Regions from separate parts of the Nocardia sp. IFM 10818 genome, predicted to be linked through region 1. Evidence: riboswitches for the same ligand, from Rfam matches in the RefSeq annotation. Region 1 holds a riboswitch; the other holds the start of a gene.
What was found. Region 1 has a riboswitch for cobalamin ahead of metE (5-methyltetrahydropteroyltriglutamate--homocysteine S-methyltransferase). Riboswitches for the same ligand answer to the same signal wherever they lie in the genome.
Positions count from the first base shown of each region.

Region 1 (7,191 bases):
CCAGGCCAGGATGGTGACCGGACCGGTGAGCATGCCCTTGACCGGCTTGTCGGTGAGGGATTGGGCGTATTCGATCCACTCGACGGTCATGGGCTGCTGCCGCGTCACATCGCCGAACAGGATCGGCGGGCGGACGCAGCGGGTGCCGTAGGACTGCACCCAGCCATTGGCGGTGGCGCAGAAGCCGTCCAGCTGCTCGGCGAAGTACTGCACCATGTCATTGCGCTCCGGTTCGCCGTGTACCAGCACGTCGATGCCCAGCTTCTCCTGCAGCGCAATGACATCGGCGATCTCGGCGCGCATCCGGTCGCGGTACTGCGCGGCGGTGATCTCGCCCTTGACCAGGGCCGCGCGATCCTTGCGAATCGCGGGGGTCTGCGGATAGGAGCCGATGGTGGTGGTCGGCAGCGGCGGCAGCGGCAGGCGTTCCTGTTGCAGCACACGGCGTTCCGCGGCGGGGGAGCGGCGGGTGGCCTCCGGGCCGAGCGCCGACAGGCGCGCCCGCACCGTGTCGTTGCGCAGCCGCGGATCGGCGGCCCGGGACTCGAACGCCGCACGGGCGGCGGCCAATTCGGCCGTGATCGAGGCCGTGCCCTCGTGCAGCGCGGTGGCCAGCAGCCGCACCTCGGCCACCTTCTCCGCACCGAAGGCCAGCCAGGACCGCAGCACCGGCTCGATACCGGCTTCGGCGTCGAGCGAATACGGCACGTGCAGCAGCGAACTGGAGGTCGAGACCACCAGCGCCCCGGTGCTGCCGAGCAGGGTGCCCAGCGTGCTCAGCGCCCGATCCAGATCGGTGCGCCACACATTGCGGCCGTCCACGACACCCGCCACCACCAGCTTCCCGGCCAGCGCCGGCACCGCGGCGACCTCGCCGACCGTCGTCCCGGCGGTGAAGTCCAGCGCTATGCCCTCGACGGCGGTGCCCGCCAGCACCGGCAGCGCCGCACCCGGACGCCCGAAGTAGGTGGCGACCAGAATCGCGGGCCGATCCGCCGAGGCCGACAGCTCGTCGTACACCCGCCCGGCCACCGCGAGCTCGGCCGCGGTGAGGTCGGTCACCAGCACCGGCTCGTCGATTTGCACCCACTGCGCGCCCGTCGCCGCCAGCTGCCGCAGCAGATCCAGATACAGCGGCAGCAGTGCGTCGATCCGCCGCAGCGGATCACCCTCGGCATCCTTGGCCAGCTTCAGGAAGGTCAGCGGGCCGATCACCACCGGCCGCGCGGGCACGCCGAGCGCCAGCGCCTCCCGCAGCTCGTCGAGAAGCTTGTCCGGATGCAGCGCGAACTCGGTGTCCGCGCCGAATTCCGGCACCAGGTAGTGGTAGTTGGTGTCGAACCATTTGGTCATTTCGAGCGGTTCGACCGCATCGGTGCCGCGGGCCGCCGCGAAATACCGATCCAGCGGATCCGCGATACCGGCCACCCGCGGCGGCAGCGCGCCGACCATGACCGCGGTATCGAGCATCTGGTCGTAGTACGAGAAGGTGCCCACCGGCACCGAATCCATTCCGGCCGCGGTCAGTCCGGTGAGCTGAGCGATGCGGAGCTCCCTGGCGACGGCGTGCAATGCCTCGGCATCGCTGCGTCCCGCCCAGTAGGACTCGGTGGCGCGCTTCAGCTCACGCCGCGGCCCGATCCGCGGTGAGCCCAGAACCGTTGCGGTGAAAGGGGAAATGTTGGTCACAGCTGTTCTCCAGTGTTTCCAGAGCCACTGGCCGCCGCCCACGGGCATGGCTGAACCCGAGTGCCCCGAATACACGCTCACGCGAGCATGCGGAAACCACTGCCGGCCCATCCACCCGGTCCACGAGGCGGAGACCGCCGGATACGGCGTACCCGGCACAATCGGCAGGTCTTCGGACTCGCGGGCACCGGCCGAAATGGCCGACCTACTGGCCGTCGCTTCCCGGGCCATGGAGCCCAGTGCATATGACGGCGGTCGTTCCTGCTCACCGCTGCGGGACAGTCCCGGATTCTCACCGGGTTCCCTCTTCACCCGTCGGTTAACGGGTTTCGACGCTGCCGTGGGACGTTCGGGGCTCCGACTCGTCTCCCACAGTGCGAACCGACTGCGCTGCGCAGTCTATTCCTTAGCCGGCGCCGATCCGAAACCGAACCTCACCCGACCGGCGGTGACGAGGTGAGGTGTGTAGCTTTGCGAATGACAACTTCGCAGGACCGGCGGGTGTGCTTGTGAAGATGACTGCGAAGTGAGTTCGATGCCCGATCGATATCGCCGGGCAGGTACCTTAAGGCGCATGTTCTCCAAAGTCCTGGTCGCCAACCGCGGCGAGATCGCCATTCGCGCCTTCCGCGCGGCCTACGAACTCGGCATCGGAACGGTGGCGGTCTTCCCCCACGAGGACCGCAACTCCGTCCATCGGTTGAAGGCGGACGAGGCCTACCAGATCGGGACGCCCGGGCATCCGGTGCGGGCCTATCTGTCGGTCGAGGGGATCATCGACGCGGCCAAGAGCGCGGGCGCCGACGCCGTGTATCCGGGCTACGGATTCCTGTCCGAGAATCCGGACCTGGCGGCGGCCTGTGCGCGGGAGGGCATCACCTTCGTCGGCCCGTCCGCGCAGGTGCTGGAGCTGACGGGCAACAAGGCGCGGGCCATTGCCGCCGCCAAGGCCGCCGGGCTGCCGGTGCTGAAGTCTTCCGAGCCGTCCTCGGATGTGGACGCGCTCATGGCGGCGTCGGAGACCATGGACTTCCCGGTCTTCGTGAAGGCCGTCGCCGGCGGCGGCGGGCGCGGTATGCGCCGGGTGAGCGATCGGGCCCAGCTGCGCGAGGCCATCGAGGCCGCCGCGCGCGAGGCCGAATCGGCCTTCGGCGATCCGACGGTGTTCCTGGAGCAGGCGGTGGTCAACCCCCGCCATATCGAGGTGCAGATCCTCGCCGATCAGCACGGCAATGTCATTCACCTGTTCGAGCGCGACTGCTCGCTGCAGCGGCGGCATCAGAAGGTCATCGAGCTCGCGCCCGCGCCGAATCTGGATCCCGCACTGCGCGACCGGATCTGCGCCGACGCGGTGGCCTTCGCCACGGAGATCGGCTACAGCTGCGCGGGCACCGTGGAGTTCCTGCTCGACGAGCGCGGCAATCACGTGTTCATCGAGATGAATCCGCGAATCCAGGTGGAGCACACGGTGACCGAGGAGATCACCGATGTGGACCTGGTGCAGGCGCAGATGCGCATCGCCGCCGGCGAGCGGCTGGAAGACCTTGGCCTGAGCCAGGATTCGATCACCATCCGGGGCGCGGCCCTGCAGTGCCGCATCACCACCGAGGATCCGGCCAATGGGTTCCGGCCCGACACCGGCCGCATTACCGGCTACCGGTCGCCGGGCGGCGCGGGCGTGCGCCTGGACGGCGGCGCGAATGTCGGCGCGGAGGTCGGGGCCTACTTCGACTCCATGCTGGTCAAGCTGACCTGCCGCGGGCGCGATTTCCAGACCGCCATCGCGCGGGCGCGCCGGGCCGTGGCCGAATTCCGGATTCGCGGCGTGACGACCAATATTCCGTTCCTGCTGGCGGTGCTGGACGATCCGGACTTCCGCGCGGGCAAGGTCACCACCTCGTTCATCGACGAGCGCCCGCAGCTGCTCACGCTGAAGAGTTCGGCCGACCGCGGCACCAAGATCCTGCAGTACCTGGCCGACGTGACGGTGAACAAGCCGCACGGCAGCCGGCCGACCAAGCTGTATCCGCACGACAAGCTGCCCGCTATCGACACCACCGTGCCGCCGCCGCCCGGATCGCGGCAGCGGCTCTTGGAGCTGGGGCCGGAGGGCTTCGCCCGGTGGCTGCGCAATCGCGAGGGAGTGGCGGTCACCGACACCACCTTCCGTGACGCGCACCAGTCGCTGCTGGCCACCCGGGTCCGCACCAACGGCCTGCTCGATGTGGCCGGGCACGTGGCGCGGCTGACGCCGGAACTGCTGTCCATCGAATGCTGGGGCGGCGCAACCTATGACGTGGCGCTGCGCTTCCTGTTCGAGGATCCGTGGGAGCGCCTGGCGGCGCTGCGCGAGGCCGTCCCGAACATCAACCTGCAGATGCTGCTGCGCGGCCGCAATACCGTCGGCTATACGCCGTATCCGGAAAAGGTCACGCGCGCATTCGTTTCCGAGGCCACCGCCACCGGCATCGACATCTTCCGCATCTTCGACGCGCTCAACAACGTCGATCAGATGCGGCCCGCCATCGACGCCGTGCGCGAAACCGGCACCGCGGTGGCGGAAGTCGCCATGAGCTACACCGGCGACCTGTCGAACCCGAACGAGAACCTCTACACCCTCGACTACTACCTCAAGCTCGCCGAGCAGATCGTCGAGGCCGGGGCGCACGTCATCGGCATCAAGGACATGGCCGGTCTGCTGCGCGCGCCCGCCGCCCACACGCTGGTCACGGCGCTGCGGCAGAACTTCGATCTGCCGGTGCACGTGCACACCCACGACACCCCCGGCGGTCAGCTGGCCACCTACCTGGCCGCCTGGCAGGCCGGAGCCGACGCCGTCGACGGCGCCTCGGCTCCCATGGCGGGCACCACCTCTCAGCCCGCGCTGTCGGCAATCGTTGCCGCGGCGGCGAATTCGCCGTACGACACCGGTTTGAACCTGCAGCACGTCTGCGATCTGGAGCCCTACTGGGAGGCGCTGCGAAAGGTCTACGGCCCCTTCGAATCCGGTCTGCCCGGCCCGACCGGCCGCGTGTACCACCACGAGATCCCCGGCGGGCAGCTGTCGAACCTGCGCCAGCAGGCCATCGCCCTGGGCCTGGGCGACCAGTTCGAGGAAGTCGAGTCGAAATACGCTGCCGCGGACCGTCTCCTGGGCCGCCTGGTCAAGGTCACCCCGTCCTCCAAGGTCGTCGGCGACCTCGCCCTCGCCCTGGTCGGCACCGGCGTCGACGTCGAGGACTTCGCCGCCGATCCCGGCCGCTACGACATCCCCGATTCCGTCATCGGGTTCCTCCGCGGCGAACTCGGCACCCCCGCCGGCGGCTGGCCCGAGCCCTTCCGCAGCCGCGCTCTGGCCGGGCGCGGTCCCGCCAAGCCGGAAACCCAGCTCACCGCCGAGGACGAAGCGGGCCTGGCCGGCACCTCCGCCGAACGCCGCGCCACCCTCAACCGCCTGCTGTTCCCCGGTCCCACCGCCGAATTCCTCGCCCACCGCGAAAAGTACGGCGACACCACCGGTCTGTCGGCCAACCAGTTCTTCTACGGCCTGCGTCACGACGAAGAACACCGCGTCCAACTGGAGAAGGGCGTCACCCTCCTCATCGGCCTGGAAGCCATCTCCGAGCCCGACGAGCGCGGCATGCGCACGGTCATGTGCATCCTCAACGGCCAACTCCGCCCGATCACCGTCCGCGACCGCTCCATCGCCAGCGAAGTCCCCACCGCGGAGAAGGCCGACAAGACCAATCCGGGGCATATCGCGGCCCCGTTCGCGGGTGTCGTGACACTGGCTGTCTCCGAAGGCGATTCGATCGCCGCGGGCGACACCATCGGCACCATCGAGGCGATGAAGATGGAAGCCGCCATCACCGCTCCCCGAGCAGGTCTGGTCAAGCGCATCGCCATCGGCAAGGTCCAGCAGGTGGAAGGCGGCGACCTCCTCATCGAAATCCGCACCAACGAGGCCGCGGCCGAATGAGGCCCGCAGGCTTCCACGCCACCTTCGGGGCGCTGCAAGCGGCGGCGACCCGATGACGCGGATCGTGGCGGGAACCGCGGGTGGGCGTCGGTTGCGGGTGCCGCCCGCAGGGACGCGGCCGACGTCGGATCGGGTGCGGGAGGCGCTGTTCAGCGTGATCATGGCGCGCATGGATCTGGATGGGGCGCGGGTGCTCGATCTGTATGCGGGGTCCGGGGCGCTGGGGCTGGAAGCCTTGTCGCGCGGGGCTTCTCACGCCTTGCTGGTGGAGTCCGATCGCAAGGCCGCGGCCGTTGTTCGCGGCAATATCGGGGATCTCGGGCTGCCCGGTGCGGAATTGCGGATGGGCAGCGTGGCGGGGGTGCTCGGGCGGGCGGCGGTCACCTCGGCCGCAGGGCGTGCGTCCCGGGTCGCGCCCGAGGCCGTTGAGGTGCGTGCGGCAGCGCCTGCCGGTGGGCCCTACGACCTGGTGTTCTCGGATCCGCCGTATGCGCTCGATATCGCGGAGGTGCTCGCTGATCTGCGGGCGCTCGTCGAGGGGGGATGGTTGCACGACGGTGCGCTCATCGTCGTCGAGCGGTCGACGCGGTCGCCTGAATTGGACTGGCCCGCAGGGTATTCGCCGCTGAAGTCGCGCACTTACGGTGAAACCCGCATCGATCTGGCGGAGTACGTGCCGGAGGAGTAAGGGCCTCAGGGGTTCCGGTGCCTCGCGACGGCTGGGGTACGGCTGCCGGCCCCGTGCCCCGGGCTACTTGAACGCGGGGTTCGGGAGGGTGCTGCCGCCTGCTTGGGCGAGGAGCTTGCCTCGGGAATCGACGATGGTGGCATTGGAGACCAGGCGGGTGCGGCCGCAGTGGGCGTTGGTGCCGATCACGGTGTAGGTCTGGCCCGGGGCCACGGGGCGCAAGTAGTCGATGTTCAGGTTGAGGGTCAGTTGGGGGATGAAGCGGTCGAGAGTGCTGGCGGAGGCGAAGCAGACGGCATTGTCGAGGATCATGGCGACGTAGCCGCCGTGGATCATGCCGCCGGGGTTGCAGAGCTGCTCGCCCGGGGTCCAGGCCAGCTCGACGCGGCCGGGCTCGGCGGTGACCACGGTTTGGCCGAGATGGTCGTCGACGGTGCTGAACTGCGGGAACCTGCCCTTGCCGAAGAGGTTGATGAATTCGGCGCCGGACAGCGTGCGCATCAGGTCAAGATCGGCTTCGACGCTCAACATTCTCTCCGATGATCAAGAACGGCTTCGGTACCGAAGATACGTCAGCCGGGTGACAGCCCTTGCCGCGCATACGGCGCGGACCGTGCGGCGGCCGCCCGATGTGTCCCGGCGCGGCCGTGCCTTGCTACCGTTCGCCCATGGCTGGAGCACTGTGTCCGGGCTCGTTCGACCCGGTGACCAATGGGCATCTCGATGTGATCCGGCGGGCTGCCGTGCAGTTCGACGAAGTCGTCGTGACGGTGGTGATCAACCCCAACAAGAAGGGCATGTTCACCATCGAGGAGCGCGTCGAGATGATCCGGGA
Region 1 is NZ_BAAHJH010000001.1:2,408,099-2,415,289, forward strand. Features, by position in the region: gene metE (5-methyltetrahydropteroyltriglutamate--homocysteine S-methyltransferase) at 1-1,737, opposite strand, end outside; cobalamin riboswitch at 1,836-2,038, opposite strand; gene ACYQ5L_RS10860 (pyruvate carboxylase) at 2,264-5,668, shown strand; gene rsmD (16S rRNA (guanine(966)-N(2))-methyltransferase RsmD) at 5,721-6,356, shown strand; gene ACYQ5L_RS10870 (PaaI family thioesterase) at 6,420-6,887, opposite strand; gene coaD (pantetheine-phosphate adenylyltransferase) at 7,025-7,191, shown strand, end outside.

Region 2 (7,191 bases), 2.2 Mb from region 1:
AAGATCAGCCCGATCAGTGCGCCGACCACGCACCCGATGGCAATGCCGGCAATGATCTGGCCGGCCGAGGCAATATCCTTCAGCACCACCGCATCCGGCGAGGTCGCCGCGGGCGCGGTGGCCGGCCGGTCGATGGTCAGCGTGGTCCCGGCGGCGTCGACGCGCGGATCCAGCCGCACTTCGCCGAGAACCATGGGGATGGACGCGATCACGCCGCCGCCGGGTGCGGCGACCTCGACCGTATCCGGGGTGATTCGGAAGGTGCCGTTGTCGAGCGTGGTGCTCACACTGCTGTAATCGGGCGCCCACCCGGCGGTATAGGTGACGCCTTGATCGATTCCGCGCACGGCGTTCGCGGCCTGACCCTGCGCTGTGGCCGTGGTGATGCCGAGCCCGGCCGCCACCAGTAAAGCGGCTATTGCAAACTTCTTGATACCCATGACGATTACCTTCAATCGAAGCGCCGATTCACCTGAAAACGAGTAGGCGTATCCGATCGAATTCGTCGAATGGCGACGACTCGATAACTCGGCGAACCGGAAATGCGGGTTCCAATATTCTGGCCCAATAACAAGATTGGGTATGCCCGGCGCCTCCCCGAGTATGACGCCGAACGATTCTTATGATCCTCTTAAGTACGCGCACAGGGAAGCCCCCTGTACCAGGGTTGTCCGCTCTTGTCCTGATCAAGAGCGGCGACGTCGCCCCGTGCGCGTGCCTCGAACCCGCCTCGAATGAGGAATTCCGTTACTCCAGTTCGCCTTCGGTCTCCAGGTAGACCTGCCGCAACCGCTCCAGGGTCTCGGCCTCGGGCTGCTCCCACAGTTTCCGCTCGGCGGCTTCCAGCAAACGTTCCGCAATACCGTGCAGCGCCCACGGATTGGACTGCTCCATGAACTTGCGATTGATCTCGTCGAAAACGTAGCTGTCGGCCAGCTTCTCGTACATCCAGTCGGCGACCACATTGGTGGTGGCGTCGTAACCGAAGAGATAATCCACGGTGGCGGCCATTTCGAACGCGCCCTTGTAGCCGTGCCGGCGCATGGCCTCGAGCCAGCGCGGATTGACCACGCGGGCGCGGAAGACGCGGGTGGTCTCCTCCGACAGGGTGCGGGTGCGCACCGCGTCCGGGCGGGTGCTGTCGCCGATGTAGGCCTCGGGGTTCTTACCGGTCAATGCGCGCACCGCGGCGACCATGCCGCCGTGGTACTGGAAGTAGTCGTCGGAGTCGGCGATATCGTGCTCGCGGGTGTCGGTGTTCTTGGCCGCCACCGCGATTCGCTTGTACGCGGTGCGCATGTCGTCGGCGGCGGGTGCGCCGTCGAGATCGCGGCCGTAGGCGTAGCCGCCCCAGGTGGTGTACACCTGCGCGAGATCTTCGTCGGTGCGCCAGCTCTTGGAATCGATCAGCTGCAGCAGGCCCGCGCCGTAGGTTCCGGGCTTGGAGCCGAAAATGCGGGTGGTGGCGCGACGTTCGTCACCGTGCTCGGCGAGGTCGGCCCGGGCGTGCGCGCGCACGTAATTGGATTCGGCGGGCTCGTCGAGTTCGGCGACCAAGCGCACCGCGTCGTCGAGCAGCGCGAGCACGTGCGGGAAGGCGTCGCGGAAGAAGCCCGAAATTCGCACGGTCACATCGATGCGCGGCCGCCCGAGCTCTTCCAGCCCGATCACTTCCAGCTTGGTGACGCGGCGGCTCGCCTCGTCCCACACCGGGCGCACACCCAGCAGTGCGAAGACCTCGGCGATATCGTCGCCGGAGGTGCGCATGGCGGAGGTGCCCCACACCGACAGGCCCACCGAGCGCGGGTATTCCCCGTGATCGGCGCGGTACCGCTCGAGCAGCGAATCCGCCATGGCCTGACCGGTTTCCCACGCCAGCCGCGACGGCACCGCCTTCGGATCCACCGAGTAGAAGTTGCGCCCGGTGGGCAGCACATTGATCAGCCCGCGCAGCGGCGACCCACTCGGCCCGGCCGGAATGAATCCGCCATTGAGCGCGTGCAGGATTCGCGCGATCTCCACGCCGGTCTGCCGCAGCCGCGGCACCACCTCGGTCGCGGCGAACCCGAGCACCTGGCGCACGGCCGTGAGCCGCGCCCGCACAGCGGACTCCGACTCCCCCACGCGCGCGAGCGATTCCGCTGCCGCCGGGGTGGTTGCCGCAGCGCCGGACGCAGTATCGGCGGCGGGATCGCCCGCGGTAGCAGGGTCGCCCGCGATGGCAGGGCCACCCGCAGTGGCAGCGCTGCCTCCGGTGGCGGAGCCCTTCGACTCCCCCGCCGCGGCGCCGACCAGGGCTTCCGTGATCGCGTCGATCGCATCGACATCCCAGTCGACTTCCTGCATGGCCGAGACCAATTCGCGAGCACGGGACTCGAATTCGTCGACGCGGCCGCGGGATTCGTCGCCGGATTCGCTCAGTCCGAGGGCTTCGCGCAGGCCGGGGACATTGGTTTCCCCGCCCCACAGCTGGCGGGCGCGCAGCATGGCCAGGACGAGGTCCACCTCGGCCTCACCGGCGGGCGCCTGGCCGAGAACGTGCAGGCCGTCGCGGATCTGGACGTCCTTGATCTCGCACAGCCAGCCGTCGACGTGCAGCAGCATATCGTCGAAGACGTCCTCGTCGGGGCGTTCGGCCAGCCCCAGGTCGTGGTCCATCTTGGCCGCGCGCATGAGCGTCCAGATCTGCTGGCGGATGGCGGGCAGCTTGGCCGGATCCAGGGCGGAGATATTGGAGTGCTCGTCGAGCAACTGCTCCAGACGCGAGATGTCGCCGTAGGTTTCGGCGCGCGCCATGGGCGGGATGAGGTGGTCGACCAGGGTGGCGTGGGCGCGGCGCTTGGCCTGGGTGCCCTCACCCGGATCGTTCACCAGGAACGGGTAGATCAGCGGCAGATCGCCGAGCGCGGCGTCGGTGCCGCAGGAGGCGGACATGCCGAGGGTCTTGCCGGGCAGCCATTCCAGATTGCCGTGCTTGCCGAGGTGCACCATGGCGTCCGCGGCGAAACCCTCGGGGGCGGCCAGCCAGCGGTAGGCGGCCAGATAGTGGTGCGAGGGCGGCAGATCCGGATCGTGGTAGATGGCGACCGGGTTCTCGCCGAAACCGCGCGGCGGCTGCACGATGAGCACCACATTGCCGAAACGCAGGGCGGCGATGACGATTTCGCCCTCTGGGTCCTGAGAGCGATCGACGTACATCTCGCCGGGCGGCGGGCCCCAGGCTTCGACGACGGCCGCGCGCAGATCCTCGGGCAGGGTGTCGAACCAGGCGGAGTACAGGTCCGCGCCGATGCGGATCGGATTGCCTTCCAGCTGTTCGGCGGTCAGCCAATCCGGATCCTGGCCGCCGGCGGCGATGAGCGCGTGGATGAGCGCGTCGCCGTCACCCTGCTCCAAGCCCGGGATCTCGCCTTCCGCGCCGAGATCGTAACCGGCGGCACGCATTTCGGTCAGCAGCTTGATGGCGCTGGCGGGAGTGTCGAGGCCGACGGCATTCCCGATGCGGGCGTGCTTGGTCGGGTAGGCCGACAGCACGATGGCAATGCGCTTGTCGGCGGCGGGAATATGGCGCAGCCTGGCGTAGCGCACCGCGATTCCGGCCACGCGGGCCGCGCGTTCGGGATCGGGGACGTAGGTGGACAGGCCGTCGGCGTCGAATTCCTTGAAGGAGAACGGGACCGTGATGATGCGGCCGTCGAACTCCGGCACCGCGACCTGGGTGGCGACATCGAGCGGGGACAGGCCGTCGTCATTGGCCTCCCACTGGGCGCGGCCGCTGGTGAGGCAGAGTCCTTGCAGGATGGGCACATCCAGGTCGGCGAGCGCGCCCACATCCCAGGCTTCGTCATCGCCGCCCGCCGAGGCGGTGGCGGGCTTGGTGCCGCCCGCGGCGAGCACCGTCACCACGAGGGCGTCGGCTCGGCGCAGTGTGGCGAGGAGTTCGGGTTCGGCGGTGCGCAGGGAGGCGCAGTAGAGGGGAAGCGCGCGGGCGCCCTTGTCCTCGATAGCGGTGCACAGGGCGTCGATGTAGCCGGTGTTTCCGGCCAGGTGCTGGGCGCGGTAGTAGACGACGGCGACCGTGGGCGCATTCTCGGCAATCGGGCGGGCAGCGCGTTCCAGCTCGCCCCAGCCGGGCATCTCCACGGGCGGCTCGAAGCCGTGGCCGGTGAGCAGGACGGTGTCGGACAGGAAGTTGTGCAGCTGCCGCAGGTTCACCGGGCCGCCGGCGGCCAGATAGTTGTGGGCGTCCGCCGCCACACCGCCGGGGACGGTGGAGGATTCCATGAGCTCGGCATCGGGGGCGATCTCACCGCCCAGCGCGACCAGGGGAATGCCGCTGGCGCGCACGGTCTCCAGGCCTTCCTCCCAGGCGCGTTTGCCGCCGAGAATGCGCACGATCACCAGGTCCGCGCCCGCGAGCAGGGCGGGAAGGTCCTCGGTCAGGATGCGGGCCGGGTTGGCGAGCCGGTAGTCGGCGCCGCTGGCGCGGGCGCTCAGCAGATCGGTGTCGGAGGTGGACAGCAGGAGAATCACAGGGGTTCGGGCCTTCCTCGGGTTACGCGCCCAGCACGGTTCGGCGCTCATCGGGAAGGTCTGACTGTCACAGTGGCGCGACCGCACCGGAATTGCACCGGTTTCTTCCGTTCGATGAGCTGTTGGATGCTATCGCGTGCGGGTCACAGTGCCGCAAAGCCTGGTCCGCGGGGGTGTTCGGAGGGGGTGGCGCGGCGTACGCTCCGGGTATGCCGAACACCCCGAGCTGGGTCAGGCGGAACAGGTTTGCCGCCTGGTCAGGATACTTTTGCATACTGGTTGCTTTCGCAACGCTGGCAATGGCCCTGACGGCCGCCGGCTCCGGTCATACGCAGTACGCGATGCTCGCCGGGATCGTTTGTGCGGCGACTGTGCTGTTCGGAGTGACCGTTCTGGGTACGACCATCCATCGGGACAATATGGAGCATCACAATGTTCCCAGTTTGTTGAACGACAGCTGGGAACAGTCGCCGGCGTTTGCGCGGCGGCGGGGAGCGCCGCGGGCTATCGAGCCGCATCGGGCCGGATAGGGGTTGGTGCTTGGCGGGTGTCCTTGCTTTGCGGGGACGCCCGCTGAGTGACGTTTTGGGGCTGATTGGCGTTGGGGGCGGGTCTGATCAGGGACGCTCGTGGCTGTGTTTGATTGCCTCCGCTTCGCTCCGGCGGGGTTCGGGGCCTGGAGGTCTCGATTTTTCCCTCCCTCCGCGCACGCCGGAGCTCCTCCGCTTCGCTCCCCCGCTCCGACGCACGCTCCACTCAGTCCAAAATCGAGACGGCCCCGAACCCACACAGTTGATGCACCAACTGTCATCCCTACAGTTCATTGACAGTTCGCCTGCGGCGGACCAACACACAAGCACACGAGCTGATGACCAGACCAGCTGGTGCCCGGACCAGCCGGCAATCGCACCGGCTGGCGATCGGACCAGCCAACGATCGCACCAGCGCGCAACCGCACCAGCCAGCAACCGCACCGGCTGGCGATCGGACCGGCTGGCGAGCGGACGGGCCGTACTTGGGAAGGCTGACTGGTGGGCGGGGCTGGGTCGAGGATTCGGGGCGGTCGTAGGGTGGGGTGGTCATGAGTCGATTCGAAGCTGATTCCTGTCCGGGTGTGCTGCGGCTGCACGAGGCCGCCGATGGGCCGCTCGCTCGGATTCGTGTGCCCGGTGGGCGGTTGACGTCCGAGCAGTTGCAGGGGCTGGCTGCGGCGGCCGTTGATCTCGGGGACGGCAATATCGAATTGACTTCGCGTGGGAATGTGCAGTTGCGGCAGGTTCGCGATGCGGGGGACCTCGAGGAGCGGCTGGCGGGGGCGGGGTTGTTGCCGAGTGCGTCGCACGAGCGCGTGCGGAACATTGTTGCGTCACCGCTGTCCGGGCGGGTCGGCGGGTGGACCGATGTGCATGCGCTGGTGACCGCGCTCGATGACGGGCTGCGGGGGGATCCGCGGCTGGCGGAGTTGCCCGGGCGGGTGCTGTTCACGCTCGATGACGGCCGGGGGGACGTGAGCGGGCTCGGCGGGGATATCGGGGTGCACGCCGTGGATGAGAACACCTATGCGCTGTTGCTCGCGGGAGACGATTCCGGGGTGCGGGTGGCGCCCGAGCAGGCGGTCGATCTGATGCTCGCGGCGGCGCACGGGTTCCTCGAGCTGCGGGACGGGCAGTGGCGGCTGCACGAGATTGCGGAGGGGGCCGGTCGGCTCACCGAGCATCTGCTGGCCGGTCGGCCGGGGCTGGACACGGCCGACGAGCGGGTGGAAGTGGTTGCTCGGCAAGAGATTCCGATCGGCTGGCTGAATCAGTCCGATGACAGGGTGGCGCTCGGCGCGGGTGTGCGGCTGGGGTCGCTGCCGGCTCGTACGGCCGAGTTCATTGCCGCCGTCGAGCGTCCGGTGTTCGTGACTCCCTGGCGGAGTGTGGTCATCACCGATATGGACGAGTGGACCGCCGAACAGGTCGTGCGCGTGCTCGCCCCGATGGGCCTGATCTTCGACGCGAGTTCCCCCTGGCTGCAGGTCAGCGCCTGCGCGGGCATGCCGGGCTGCGCGAAATCCCTGACCGATGTGCGCGCCGATGTGGCCGATGCCGTGCAGTCCGGCCGCGTCCTCGTCGAGGGATCGGCGAACGCTCCGCACGAGGGATTGGCCGCCGCAGAGATCGTCGCGTCCGGCCGCCAGCACTGGTCCGGCTGTGAGCGCCGCTGCGGACGGCCGCGCGGCGCGGTCACCGATATCACCGCCACCGCGGACGGCTACCGCGTCATCCCGGCCGACTGAGCAGACGCAGCCGGACCCGTGCTCTCACGGACGGCGCAAGAGGGTCGAGATCTGTTCGGACGGCACACAACTCGCGGCGTCACCGGGAATGTAGACGACATCGTCGCGATGGCGGTAGTAGAGGGTGTTCCAGATAGCGCGGACTCGTTGATTGCGTTCCCTGGTCTTGCGGCGACCGGCCAGACCCGCCGCGCTGCCGATCGCGACGGCCGGGCTGAGCAGTCCGAGCGCGGCCGATATCACCAGCGGCGCCCCCGCATGCGCCGATGGTATGCGGGGAATCGGGCGTCGTAGTGCGAATCGACCGGCGTCGATACCGGTTTCGAGTCGAGCCGCGACCGCTCAGGCCGCGGAGGAGTCGAGTACGGTTCCGGCGC
Region 2 is NZ_BAAHJH010000001.1:4,642,501-4,649,691, forward strand. Features, by position in the region: gene ACYQ5L_RS21460 (DUF8020 domain-containing protein) at 1-440, opposite strand, end outside; gene ACYQ5L_RS21465 (cobaltochelatase subunit CobN) at 748-4,533, opposite strand; adenosylcobalamin-variant (AdoCbl-variant) riboswitch at 4,581-4,651, opposite strand; gene cobG (precorrin-3B synthase) at 5,609-6,814, shown strand; gene ACYQ5L_RS21475 (hypothetical protein) at 6,839-7,057, opposite strand; gene ddaH (dimethylargininase) at 7,157-7,191, opposite strand, start outside.
Region 2: it holds a riboswitch for cobalamin, as region 1 does, so the genes downstream of both, ACYQ5L_RS21465 (cobaltochelatase subunit CobN) here and metE (5-methyltetrahydropteroyltriglutamate--homocysteine S-methyltransferase) in region 1, are expected to answer to the same signal.